One region of the Peribacillus sp. NPDC097295 genome, then DNA from elsewhere that is predicted to be linked to it. Evidence: riboswitches for the same ligand, from Rfam matches in the RefSeq annotation. Region 1 holds a riboswitch; each other region holds the start of a gene.
The links. Region 1 has a riboswitch for S-adenosylmethionine ahead of ACIQXN_RS21065 (bifunctional homocysteine S-methyltransferase/methylenetetrahydrofolate reductase). Riboswitches for the same ligand answer to the same signal wherever they lie in the genome.
Positions count from the first base shown of each region.

Region 2: linked by a shared signal. The riboswitch ahead of metK (methionine adenosyltransferase) and the one ahead of ACIQXN_RS21065 (bifunctional homocysteine S-methyltransferase/methylenetetrahydrofolate reductase) in region 1 are both predicted to bind S-adenosylmethionine.
Region 3: linked by a shared signal. The riboswitch ahead of ACIQXN_RS06100 (5-methyltetrahydropteroyltriglutamate--homocysteine S-methyltransferase) and the one ahead of ACIQXN_RS21065 (bifunctional homocysteine S-methyltransferase/methylenetetrahydrofolate reductase) in region 1 are both predicted to bind S-adenosylmethionine.
Region 4: linked by a shared signal. The riboswitch ahead of ACIQXN_RS05390 (methionine ABC transporter ATP-binding protein) and the one ahead of ACIQXN_RS21065 (bifunctional homocysteine S-methyltransferase/methylenetetrahydrofolate reductase) in region 1 are both predicted to bind S-adenosylmethionine.

Region 1 covers NZ_JBIWCW010000027.1:9,883-13,036, reverse strand. The annotation lists gene ACIQXN_RS21070 (MOSC domain-containing protein) at 379-1,020, shown strand; SAM riboswitch class I at 1,134-1,232, shown strand; gene ACIQXN_RS21065 (bifunctional homocysteine S-methyltransferase/methylenetetrahydrofolate reductase) at 1,340-3,154, shown strand, end outside.
Region 2 covers NZ_JBIWCW010000016.1:49,806-52,959, forward strand. The annotation lists gene pckA (phosphoenolpyruvate carboxykinase (ATP)) at 1-570, opposite strand, end outside; SAM riboswitch class I at 1,147-1,309, shown strand; gene metK (methionine adenosyltransferase) at 1,476-2,672, shown strand; gene ACIQXN_RS18270 (gamma carbonic anhydrase) at 2,786-3,154, opposite strand, start outside.
Region 3 covers NZ_JBIWCW010000002.1:587,889-591,042, forward strand. The annotation lists gene ACIQXN_RS06095 (hypothetical protein) at 1-158, shown strand, start outside; gene ACIQXN_RS06100 (5-methyltetrahydropteroyltriglutamate--homocysteine S-methyltransferase) at 196-1,299, opposite strand; SAM riboswitch class I at 1,383-1,482, opposite strand; gene ACIQXN_RS06105 (PTS sugar transporter subunit IIC) at 1,699-2,736, shown strand; gene ACIQXN_RS06110 (DUF4179 domain-containing protein) at 2,800-3,154, opposite strand, start outside.
Region 4 covers NZ_JBIWCW010000002.1:454,787-457,940, reverse strand. The annotation lists gene ACIQXN_RS05395 (methionine ABC transporter permease) at 1-566, opposite strand, end outside; gene ACIQXN_RS05390 (methionine ABC transporter ATP-binding protein) at 559-1,593, opposite strand; SAM riboswitch class I at 1,729-1,840, opposite strand; gene ACIQXN_RS05385 (O-acetylhomoserine aminocarboxypropyltransferase/cysteine synthase family protein) at 1,949-3,154, opposite strand, start outside.

The sequences.
Region 1 (3,154 bases):
CAACGGGACATTATTAGGGAAGGATGTTTTCATATAATAAATTGATAGAAATCATCTATTAAAAGAAGACAAAAAAATTCGCCCCGTAAAGAGCGAAAATGAGGAAATTAATCGTGAAATCAACATATAGGCGACGGAATGTCTTATTCGACTATATATTGTGCTCATATTCTATCATAATTAATTCTGAAATAGCAACTAAATTACTAAAACTAAGGCATTATTTTTATGGTAATGCCTTTTTTGCAAGGATTTTTTTCCTAGTGAAGAGTTTTCAAATTTTTTTTGGTATAATTAATTGAATATATTGAAAATAAAATTCGGTATGTACCATCATGCAATCTATCAATTAATTAAAAATGAAATGGAAGATGTCCAATGGAATCTGGTAAAATCATTTCCCTGCAAATTGGGAGGCCCAAACAAGAAGAGTTTTCAAGCGTAAAAATGAAAACGGCTATGAATAAGAGGTTCATTGAATATGTAAACGTTACAAAATCAGGTATCGAAGGGGATGGAGTAGGTAATAGAAAGTTTCATGGAGGACCTGACCGTGCATTATGTTTTTATCCTGTTGAGCATTATCATCTATGGCAACAAAAATTCAGTAAACAGCTTTCCGTGCCTGCTTTTGGCGAGAATTTGACGATTGCTGGAATGACAGAAAACGAGACATATATTGGCGATGTATATCGCATAGGGGAGACTGTTGTACAGATTACACAGGGACGCATTCCTTGTTCCACGATTTCCCATTTTAACAATGAACCGAAGTTTTTGAACCACGTGAGGGATACTAATCTTACGGGGTACTTTGCTAAGGTAATCCAAGAAGGGGTTATAAGAATCCAAGACGATATCGTTTTACTAGATCGGCTTCAAAATCAAGTTACGGTTCTATATGCGACGGACGTGATCCTCCATCATCGTGATGGACAGGATGGAGTAAATAGGTTACTCACGATAGAATCTTTGGCAGACGAATGGAAATCTTTGCTTTTAAAGAGGATCCAATCGTAAATAATACGAATATATGAAGAAATGACAAATATACTATTGAAAATGACAGATGATTCATGTAAATTAAATATAATTAAAATTAAATATTTAGAAAATTATATCCAATTTAATAAATCTTATCGAGAGAGGTGAAGGGACTGGCCCGATGAAACCTCAGCAACCAGCCTAGGCAAAGGTGCTAAATCCAGCAAGCAGAGCTTGATAGATGAGGAGAATGTTTCGAGAAAAAACCTTCTTCTTTGAGAAGGTTTTTTTTCTTTACTATCAAACTCATATAAACCGTACAAAAACCATAGTGTTTTTGAGAGAGGGTGTATATATGGATTTTCGTAAAGAACTAAAAGAAAGAATGCTGGTTGGGGACGGAGCGATGGGAACGTTGTTGTATTCCTATGGAATCGATCAGTGTTATGAAGAAATAAACTGTACCAGTCCTGGTAAAATTGAATCGATACATCGTGCGTATTTAGAAGCGGGTGCAGATATTCTGCAAACTAATACATATGGAGCCAATTTTCATAAACTGAAACGGCATGGGCTTGAAGAAGAAGTTAGCCGCATCAATCGCCAAGGTGTCATCCTTGCTAAACAAGTGGCGAAAGGGAAGGCGTTCGTTTTTGGTACAATTGGCGCCCAGCGTAGCATCCGTAAATCAGATTTAAGCATTGAAGAAATAAAACGGGGTTTTCGTGAACAGTTATACAGTTTGCTACTGGAAAACCCAGATGGAATTCTTCTTGAAACATACTATGATTTTGAAGAGCTTGAAACGGTGCTTCAAATCGCTAAAAAAGAAACGGAGCTGCCGATTATAGCAAATGTATCAATGCATGAAGTTGGAAACCTTCAAAATGGATTTCATTTGAATGAGGCCTTTCAAAAACTGGAGTATCTGGGTGCGGATGTTGTTGGGGTGAATTGCCGTCTAGGCCCCCATCATATGATAAGGGCCTTGGAAGAAGTGGAAATGCCTAAGCAGGCGTCGATTGCCATCTATCCAAATGCAAGTCTTCCTGATTATGTGGATGGGAGACTTGTCTATAAAGCGGAACCACAATACTTTGGTTCAAGTGCACTCGAGTTAAGAAAACAAGGGGCAACTATTATAGGCGGATGCTGTGGTACGACACCACTACATATACAAGCTGTGAAGAAAATGGTTGGCACGTTGACGCCAGTTAAAGATAAAATTACGAAAACCCGACATATTGAGATTATTGAGGTGAATACCAAAAAACAAGAAGTTGCTCTTCATGAAAGGGTCAAAACAGAGAGAACCATTCTAGTTGAGCTTGATCCACCAAAAAAGTTAGGGATTGAAACGTTTATGGCAGGAGCAGAAGCCTTGAAAAAAGCGGGTGTGGACTCCATCACTTTAGCTGATAATTCCCTTGCTTCACCCAGAATTTCGAATTCTACCATAGCCAATTTATTAAAGGCTGAACTAGATGTGAATCCGTTGGTCCATATCACATGCCGAGACCGAAATCTAATTGGGCTTCAATCTCACTTAATGGGATTGCATACGATAGGGCTGGATGAAGTCTTAGTTATCACTGGTGATCCTTCTAAGATAGGGGATTTCCCCGGAGCAACTTCCGTTTATGATTTATCTTCATTTGATTTGATAAGTCTGGTTAAGCAATTCAATGAAGGCTACTCCTATTCAGGGCAAAGTCTAGGCAAACAGGCAAATTTCAAGATTGCCGCCGCTTTTAATCCAAATGTGAAATATATGGATAAGGCTGTTCAGAGAATGGAGAAGAAAATTGCATGCGGTGCTCAGTCCTTTTTGACACAACCGGTTTATTCAGTTGAACAAATTGAAGAAGTCTATCAGGCGACAAAACATTTGAAAACGCCGATATTTATCGGAATTATGCCACTTACAAGTACGAGGAATGCTGAATTCATCCATAATGAAATACCTGGGATTAAATTACCTGACAGTGTAAGGAGGGCAATGGCCTCAGCAGGTAATGATCCATTAAAATCAAGGATTGAAGCAATAAATATTGCTCGGGAATTGGTTGACGCCGCAAAAGAAAGGTTTAAGGGAATCTACCTGATAACACCTTTCCTGCGTTATGAAATGACAGCGGAGCTAACCATATATATCAAGGATCAGGATCGT
Region 2 (3,154 bases), on a different contig from region 1:
TTCGGTTCCGCCGATCAGGATCGTACGGCGTTCGAATGAGACCATGATGAACGTTTCGGATTTAGTCCCGTCGACTTCTGGATTGGCTTTGAAATTAGGTGCTGAAAGGATCGTGAATTCTGCTTCGTGCCCTCTCAATTCCTCTTCGTTCGGACGGATGAACAAAGTATGAGCAAAAAGGTTATGCCAAGCATATTCATTTACAACTCGGATGGGAAGGCGTGATGATTCGTCCGCACCAGCGAAGCCTTTGAACACAAAGATTTCTTCTTTAGCTTTTAGGTAGTCCACTACTTTGCTATATAGTTTATTGAAGACTTCTTCGGAAATCGGCTGGTTCACTGGACCCCAGTCAATTTTGTCCTTTACGGAAGCTTCTTCTACAATATATTTATCTTTAGGTGAACGGCCCGTGTATTTGCCAGTTTCAGCTTTTACTGCGCCAGTTGAAGTTAAAACGCCTTCATTTCTGCTTAATACTTTTTCAACTAATTGAGGAACTGAGAGCTGAGTTTGCACATTATTCCCTGCTAATAATTGGTGTAACTCATTAACGTCAACAGAATTCATATATGAGATACCATCCTTTGTATAAGTTTTATATTACAATTAGTATAACACATTAGATTAAATAGTCTATACTATTTAATCGTTTTTTGTGAATGATTAGAGATTAGTCACAGTAATCAATTTTTTTATTTATATGAGTAACCTAGTGTTTAATGCCGGCATATACTTGCAGTGAGTCATCCTGGATGATGGTCAACAGAAAAGTTGTATCAACAGGAAGACAATCTTATGGTAGTCAATCTTGGTTGTGAGAAACGAATGCCGCCGTAAAAAAATGGGGTCTATCTTGGATTAACGAAAATTTTCATTTATATAGGAAGAAACGAAGTGAAGGACCATATATGAAAAGGAAAAAGGGATAAATATATGGTTTCAATCGTGCTCGTGCTTTTGACCGAGTTATCCACCGATAGTCTATGGTCTGGCCTTCCAGTCTATTCTCTTTAAGAATACTATTTATAGATCGGCTATGCCATAAAAAAAGTTTTTTTATTTTTTCAATGGGGAAAATGTTCTTTTTAGAAAAACATTGACAAATTCAGGCTAAATGCGATAGTATCTAAAATTGTACGGATTCTCTTATCCCGAGTTGGTGGAGGGACAGGCCCTTTGAAACCCAGCAACCTGCCATATTGAACTTGGCCCAAAGATCAATCGCCGAAAATAAAGCGATGATTCTTCAAGGAATTGTGGTGATGGTGCTAACCTGAGCAAGGTAAAAACCCTTGAACGATAAGAGTGAAAGGATAGATGATAGAATTTTTAAACCTTTCCTCATTACCCAGGGAAGGTTTTTGTGTTTTTTTCATGAATTCTGTGTCTATGATTGAAACTAATAAGGGAAACGAGTTCCGTAAAAATCAGGCTTATGCCTACAACATACTAACTTCCAAGGAGGAAATAAGATGTCAAAGAAACGTCTATTTACTTCTGAATCTGTTACAGAAGGCCATCCGGATAAGATTTGTGATCAGATTTCAGATTCCATTTTAGATGCTATCCTTGCTAAGGATGCAAATGCACGTGTAGCGTGTGAAACAAGTGTAACGACAGGTCTTGTGCTTGTTGCTGGAGAAATTACAACATCGGCTTACGTGGATATTTCACGTATTGTCCGTGATACGATTGCAGGAATCGGATATACGCGTGCGAAATATGGTTTCGATGCCGAGACATGTGCCGTACTAAGCTCGATCGATGAGCAGTCTGCTGATATAGCAGCGGGCGTTGATAAAGCACTGGAAGCACGTGAAGGCACGATGTCCGAAGAGGAAATCGACGCAATCGGCGCAGGGGACCAAGGTCTTATGTTCGGATTCGCGTGTAATGAAACAGAAGAGCTTATGCCACTTCCGATTTCATTGGCACACAAGCTTTCCTTCCGTCTTTCTCAAGTCCGCAAGAATGATACCCTTAGCTATTTGCGTCCTGATGGTAAAACGCAGGTAACGGTTGAGTATGATGAGAATAATCTGCCTGTACGTGTAGATACAATCGTAATCTCTACACAGCATGACCCTGAAGTGACACTTGAGCAAATTCAAGCTGACTTGAAAGAACATGTCATTAAAGCGGTTGTACCGGCTGACTTAATCGACGAAAACACGAAATACTTCATCAACCCGACTGGCCGTTTCGTAATTGGTGGACCACAAGGGGATGCAGGTCTTACTGGCCGCAAGATCATCGTTGATACGTACGGCGGATACGCTCGTCACGGCGGCGGTGCTTTCTCTGGTAAAGATGCGACAAAAGTTGACCGTTCTGCGGCATACGCTGCACGTTACGTTGCGAAAAACATCGTGGCTGCCGGCCTAGCTGATAAAGCGGAAGTACAATTAGCATACGCAATTGGCGTGGCTAAGCCTGTATCGATTTCAATCGATACATTCGGCACGGGAACAGTAAGTGAAGAAGTATTAGTAGAACTGGTGGAAGCGAATTTCGACTTACGTCCTGCTGGTATCATCAAGATGCTTGATCTTCGTCGCCCAATCTACAAACAAACAGCTGCATATGGTCACTTCGGCCGTACAGATGTTGACTTGCCTTGGGAGCGCACGGATAAAGCTGAGGCTTTAAAAACACAAGCACAAGCGTAAACCATAATAAAAAGGGTGCCTTGCATTTTGCGAGGCACCTTTTTTGATGGAGTAAAATAGGATTAAATATGTTTACCTAGGGAATAATTCAATGAATCCTATTTTAGTGAAGGTCACTTAATCCGTTCAGCCTGTTTATAGATCTGCCCTTTTTCCGCGTATTCCCGGACGATTCGATCCATATCGCGGCGATCTTCATCAGTGATCTCGCGAACGACTTTGGCTGGGCGTCCGAACGCTAACGTGTTTGGCGGGATCACTTTTCCTTGGGAAACAAGGCTACCTGCACCGATGAAGGCACCTTCACCAATTTCCGCACCATCCAGTATGATGGAGCCCATACCGACAAGAGCCCCTTTACGAATCTTGCAGCTATGTAGGATCACTTGGTGGCCAATCGTCACTTCGTCTTCGATTATTAATGGGTTATTGGGGCTTTGGTGAAGGACACTATTATCTTGGACACTTACTCTTTTACCGAT
Region 3 (3,154 bases), on a different contig from region 1:
ATATCATGTTCTTTTCCTTATTTCCGATGTACTTTTCCGACGGGTCGCCAAGCGATGGCAAAGCGGCAGAACTGACGTTGAAGAACAAGCTCCAGGATAAGGTCACGGATGATGTAGTAGTGAAGAAAGAGAATGATGAAGATAGTCAATGTGGTTGAATAAAAGGGACAAGCCGGTGGCTTGTCCCTTTTCAGTTTATTCCCAGATTTCTTTGGCGACATCCACAACGAATTTCAATTTTTCCCATTGCTGCTCTTCCGTTAGCTTGTTGCCAAGATGAGTGGAAGCGAAACCACATTGTGGGCTTAAGCATAATTGTTCATGTGGCACGTATTGTGCCGCTTCCTTAATACGTGATTTAACGGCTTCTTTATCTTCAAGTTCACCATTCTTCGAAGTAACCACGCCAAGAACAACTTGCACACCGCCATTTGGAATGTATTCTAATGGTTTAAAGTCTCCTGAACGATCATCATCGTATTCCAAGAAGAATCCATCTACATGTTCTTTAGCTAATAGAGTCGGTGCAATACGGGCATAGCTTCCTTCAAAAGCCCAAGTAGATTGGTAATTCCCACGGCAAAGGTGAGTCGTGACAACCAAATCCTCTGGTTTTCCCTCCAAGGCACCATTAATCACACGCAATGCTAAATCGATTAATTGTTCTCTTGTATATTTTCCTTCTTTGAACTGGAAATCCGGAGCAGAAAGTCTGGCTATGTATACATCATCTAATTGTAAATAACGTACACCGGCATCATAAAAGGCTTGTAAAGCGTCTTGATAGGCTTTGATGATATCTTTTGCATAGTCTTCGATGTCAGGGTAGATTTCTTCATTATGGATACCTACCGCAAATAATTGATTGGGACTAGGGATGGTTTGTTTCGCAACAGCCCGTCCGTCCACGATTTCATTAAACTCAATAAAGTCTTTAATAAAGGGATGATCGGGATTAAAAGAAATCTTTCCAGTATTCCGAACGTTATAACGTTCTGTTTCAATTCCATCAAAGGTAAGACCTTTTTCCGTGACATACCCTTCGATTCCATTTAAATGCTCCAAGAAGTCAAAGTGCCACCAGGTGCGTCTGAATTCCCCGTCAGTGACTGCCTCTAATCCGATTTCTATTTGCTTATCGACGATACGTTTAATTTCCTTCGTTTCAACCTCGCGTAATTGTTCTGCGGTAATGATTCCTTCTTTATATTGCTTTCTTGCAAGATGGACACTTTCTGGTCTTAATAAACTTCCTACGTGATCGGCTTTGAAAGGAGCTTTTGTTAAAGTGATGGACATGATAGATTCCTACTTTCCTTATTAAAATATAAAAACCTCTTCTTAAAAAAAGAAGAGGTTTAATCAGCTATGCTTATTTACTCTTCTTATCTTCAAGTTTTACACTTCTGGAATTAGCACAGTACAGTAAAGTCTGTTGCTGAGGTATCAAAGGGCCAGTCCCTCCACCTCTCTGGATAAGAATATGAACTATTCAATTAATTACGACTATACAGGTAGTGTTAATAAAGGTCAAGAGAAAACAGATAATTTTGAATATAATTGTTATTAGAAAGTGAGTTTCTCTTAGTTAAAATACTTTTATACACTTTCGCGGTGAAGTATTAAAAAAATCCTTTGACTATTGTCAGAATATTTCTTATAATTGTGTACATTATAGCGAGATAGGGGAATATTCAAATGAGAGATTTTTTCAGTAAATTATTAACGGGGATGAGCATAGGGATTGTCGTATCATTAATTCCGAATGCTTTATTAGGGGAAATACTTAAACTATTGATTCCATATTTTCCCGTGTTACAGCATATATTCGATATCACCGTTTTCGTGATGAGCTTGTTACCTGTCATGATTGGGGTGATGGTCGGGATTTCGTTCAAGCTATCATCCATTCAAACGGCCAGCATCGGGATAGCGGCCATGGTCGGAAGTGGTGCCATCCAGAAAACGGCTGACGGTTTATTTGCCCTTAATGGGATTGGCATAGTAATCAATACTGGTATTACCGCGGCATTGACCGTATTGTTCCTGCAATTAATTGGCGACAAATTAAAGGCGTATGCGATTCTTTTAATGCCGACTTTAAGTATCTTGGTACCAGGCATGATTGGATATTTAATTCTGCCATACGTAAAATCCGCTACGGGACTATTAGGAGTCGGCATCGCTAACGTGACGTCCTTGCAACCCATTTTGATGGGAGCCATTATTTCTGTTATCTTCTGTCTCATTATCTTATCTCCCATTTCAACGGTCGGGGTGGCGACGGTCATTATGCTCTCAGGTATAGGATCTGGTGCGGCCAACCTAGGAATCGTGGCAGCTGGTGTTGGCCTAGCCATTGCAAGCTACAAAGCGAACTCACTCGGAACGGCTTTAGCGCATGTGCTAGGTTCTCCTAAAATCCAAATGCGGAATTTCTTCATGAAACCGAAAATTGCGTTTCCCATGCTGATCACGTCAGCGATACTAGGTGCGTTGGCTGGTTTGTTAAACATACAAGGGACCCCGTATAGTGCTGGATTTGGATTATCGGGATTGGTCGGTCCCTTGAACTACATGAAACTGGCGGAAGGCGGGTGGATTGTCAGTAACATATCCATCATGGTCATCATTTTCTTCATTCTTCCGATTGTGTTGAACCTGGTGCTGATTTACGTTTTCTCGAAGAAGTTGAAATGGATTAAAGCAGAAGACTATACCCTGCATTTTGAATAAAAGGAGACTCACTAGAAGAAGCAGTCAGGCGTTTAGCTCTGGCTGCTTCTTTTGATAGGTAGGCTAATTCAATGGGACTTCAACCTTTAAATCTAGAATTTCTCCATAATCAGGAGTACCTGGGTCTCCGTTATCATAGTGTGGCTGAATGGTTAATGTTTTAGGAATAGTGCTCATAGGCGGAAGAGCTAAGACAATTTTGTGTCCACTCCCATTGACGTGTCCATATTGGAGTTCTAAATTTTTGTAAACATGTCCTTGGTCATCTGTCACGATATAAGGAAATGATGGCCATGAGTCATTCTCGTCCATTTCCGTTGGATAATCCAAAGTCATATCGATTCTTGTGGATAGTGGAAGAAAAGATACTTGATCTACGGATAATGTATAGATACGATCCTCGGTTTGAACTTTTGCA
Region 4 (3,154 bases), on a different contig from region 1:
TTCCGTTGATAACCGTCTAGATAGGCTAAGTTACCCAACCCGCCTGCTCCGATGACACCGGCCATTGCCGTGTATCCAACCAATGCAATCGATGTGACCGTAATCCCTGAAATGAGTGCAGGCATCGATTCTGGAAGAAGGACTTTAAAAATGATGGTACTTGTTTTGGCCCCCATTGATTTGGCTGCCTCTATGACACCTTTATCAATCTCACGCAGGCCGATTTCAACCAATCGTGCATAAAATGGAGCGGCACCGATAATAAGGGCCGGTAACGCCGCATTCTCTCCAATCATGGAACCGACGATCGATTTGGTGAATGGTATCAATAATACAATCAAAATAAGGAACGGAATGGAGCGGAAAATATTAACGAAAGCACTCAGCACTCCATTAATGCCCCGATTCTCCCACATATTACCCTTACCTGTTAAAAAGAGAAGCAGTCCTAATAGTATGCCTATAAAAAAGGTGGCTACAACCGAGATACTTGTCATATATAGCGTTTCTTTCGTCGCTTCCATAATGTCTTCCCAATCTACATTCGGCAATAATTCTTCAAGCATGAGTAATCACCTCCACGCCTACTTGCTGTGCTTTTATGAATTCGATTGCGCGGAGCATTTCATCTTCTTTGCCATCAAGGTGGATAAACAATGTTCCATATGAACCGCTTCTAGTTTGAGAGATTTTTCCTTGGACGATGTTGACTTCCAACTCGAAATTACGAACCAATTTGGTGATCAACGGGCTTTCTGCATGATCCCCTACAAATGTCAGCTGAATCACTTTTCCAGCTGGATACCGTTCAAACAAATGCTCCATCGTTTCTCTTGTCTCTTCTGGTTCTGTTACCTGTTGGACAAAACGCTTGGTCATTTGTTCTTTCGGATTTCTGAAAACGTCCAAAACAGCTCCTTGCTCCACTACCCGGCCATTTTCCATCACCGCCACCCGATTGCAAATCTTGCGGATGACGTGCATCTCATGTGTAATCAACACAATCGTCAATCCCAGTCGCTGGTTGATGTCCACAAGCAATTCCAGGATAGAATCGGTTGTTTGGGGATCCAAAGCAGATGTCGCTTCATCACACAATAGCACTTTCGGGTTATTGGCAAGGGCCCTGGCTATACCTACCCTTTGTTTTTGACCACCACTAAGCTGTGATGGGTAGGCCTTTTCCCGACCTTCCAGACCGACTAACTTTATCAGTTCATTGACACGTTTCACACGCGCTTGTTTCCCCATTCCTGCAATTTCCAAAGGAAAGGCTATGTTCTCCTGAACGGTCCTTGACCATAAAAGGTTAAAGTGTTGAAAAATCATGCTAATCTCTTGACGAGCCTTTCGAAGCTTAGACCCTTTGATTGTTGACACTTCATTTTCCGCAACGACCACCGATCCTTCAGTAGGCGTTTCCAGGCCATTAAGCATCCGGATAAGCGTGCTTTTCCCCGCTCCACTGTACCCGATGATCCCAAAGATTTCGCCTTTATTTATCTTTAAATTCACACTATTCACAGCATGAATCGTTTCATTGTTTCCTTTTCCTGTTCGAAAAAGCTTACTAACGTTTGACAAAGTAATCATCTATGCTCACCTCTTTATCCAATAAAACCTATGAATTTAGTTAATTTATCTTTGTAGCATCCTACCATTTATGGTTGTAAAGAAATAGAAAAAGCCCTTCTGCATGAGCAGAAAGGCAGGGAAAAGCAGGCCTTCCTCTCATCTCCCAAAGCAAGTACGCTTTGTGTGAATTGGCACCTTTCCAAGGAAATTCCTTGTCGGTTGCCGGGTTTCAACGGGCACATCCCTCCACCTCTCTTGATAAGAGCTATATATGGACTATTCTTTTATCATTAAGTTCACTTTACTATGGTGAAATTCTATCACAGATAAAAAAGGAGTGCAATGGATAATTACTGAGACACTTGGATTGCCATTATACTGTCTTAGAGTTAACCGATACGATATTCGTCGCTTTTTCGATGGCCTGCTCTAAATCCTCGATCAAGTCTACAACATTTTCAATCCCGATTGATAGCCGTACCTGATCTGCACTGACGCCCGCCTGAACCAAACCTACCTCGTTCAATTGTTGGTGGGTAGTACTCGCTGGGTGAATGATTAAGCTTTTTGCATCTCCCACATTGGCAACATGCGACCATAATTCCACTGAATTGATGAGTGTCGCCCCCGCTTCACGTCCACCTTTAATACCAAATGTCACCACAGATCCGGGTCCCTTAGGCATGTATTTATCCGCAAGGGCTTTATCAGGGTGATCATCGTTACCCGGATAAGAAACCCAGGAGACCGCCGGATGGTTTTCCAAGAACTGAATGACTGCCCTCGTATTCAAAAGGTGCTCTTTCATCCTTACATGGAGTGTTTCTAAGCCTAGAGTAAACTGGAATGCACTTTGGGCACTTAACGTCGGTCCCAAATCCCGAAGCAATTGCACACGCGCTTTGGTGATAAAGGCAGCCGGCCCTACCGCTTCGGAGTAGACAAGCCCATCATAACTTGGGTCAGGTTCGGTAAAGCCTGGATAGTTAGGGGAATTCCAGTCGAATTTACCTCCGTCAATAATGACCCCGCCTAAGGTGGTACCGTTGCCCAAGAGCCATTTTGTGGCTGAGTGGATGACGATATCCGCTCCGAAATCTATTGGCCTGCACAGATATGGTGTCGCAAAAGTGTTGTCGATAATCAATGGGACACCGGCCTCATGGGCAATATCCGCCACCGCTTCAATATCTAAAACCCTTAAACTTGGGTTGCCAATTGTTTCAGCGAAAATGGCCTTCGTTCGTGGAGTGATGGCTTGCTTAAAATTTTCCGGGTCATCAGGAGAGACGAATTTCACTTTAATTCCGTATTTAGGAAGAGTATTTTCAAATAAATTATATGTGCCACCATATAATGTAGAAGCCGCAACAATCTCATCTCCCATAGTAGCGATGTTTAGGATGGCAAGTGTTATCGCAGCCATGCCACTTGCCACTGCCAATCCACCAATTCCCCCTTCCAACAGGGCCATTCTTTCTTCAAAAACGCTGACAGTTGGATTGTGAAGCCGAGTATAGATATATCCACTTTCCTTTAGTCCGAACAGATTCGCTGCATGATCTGTATCTTTGAACAA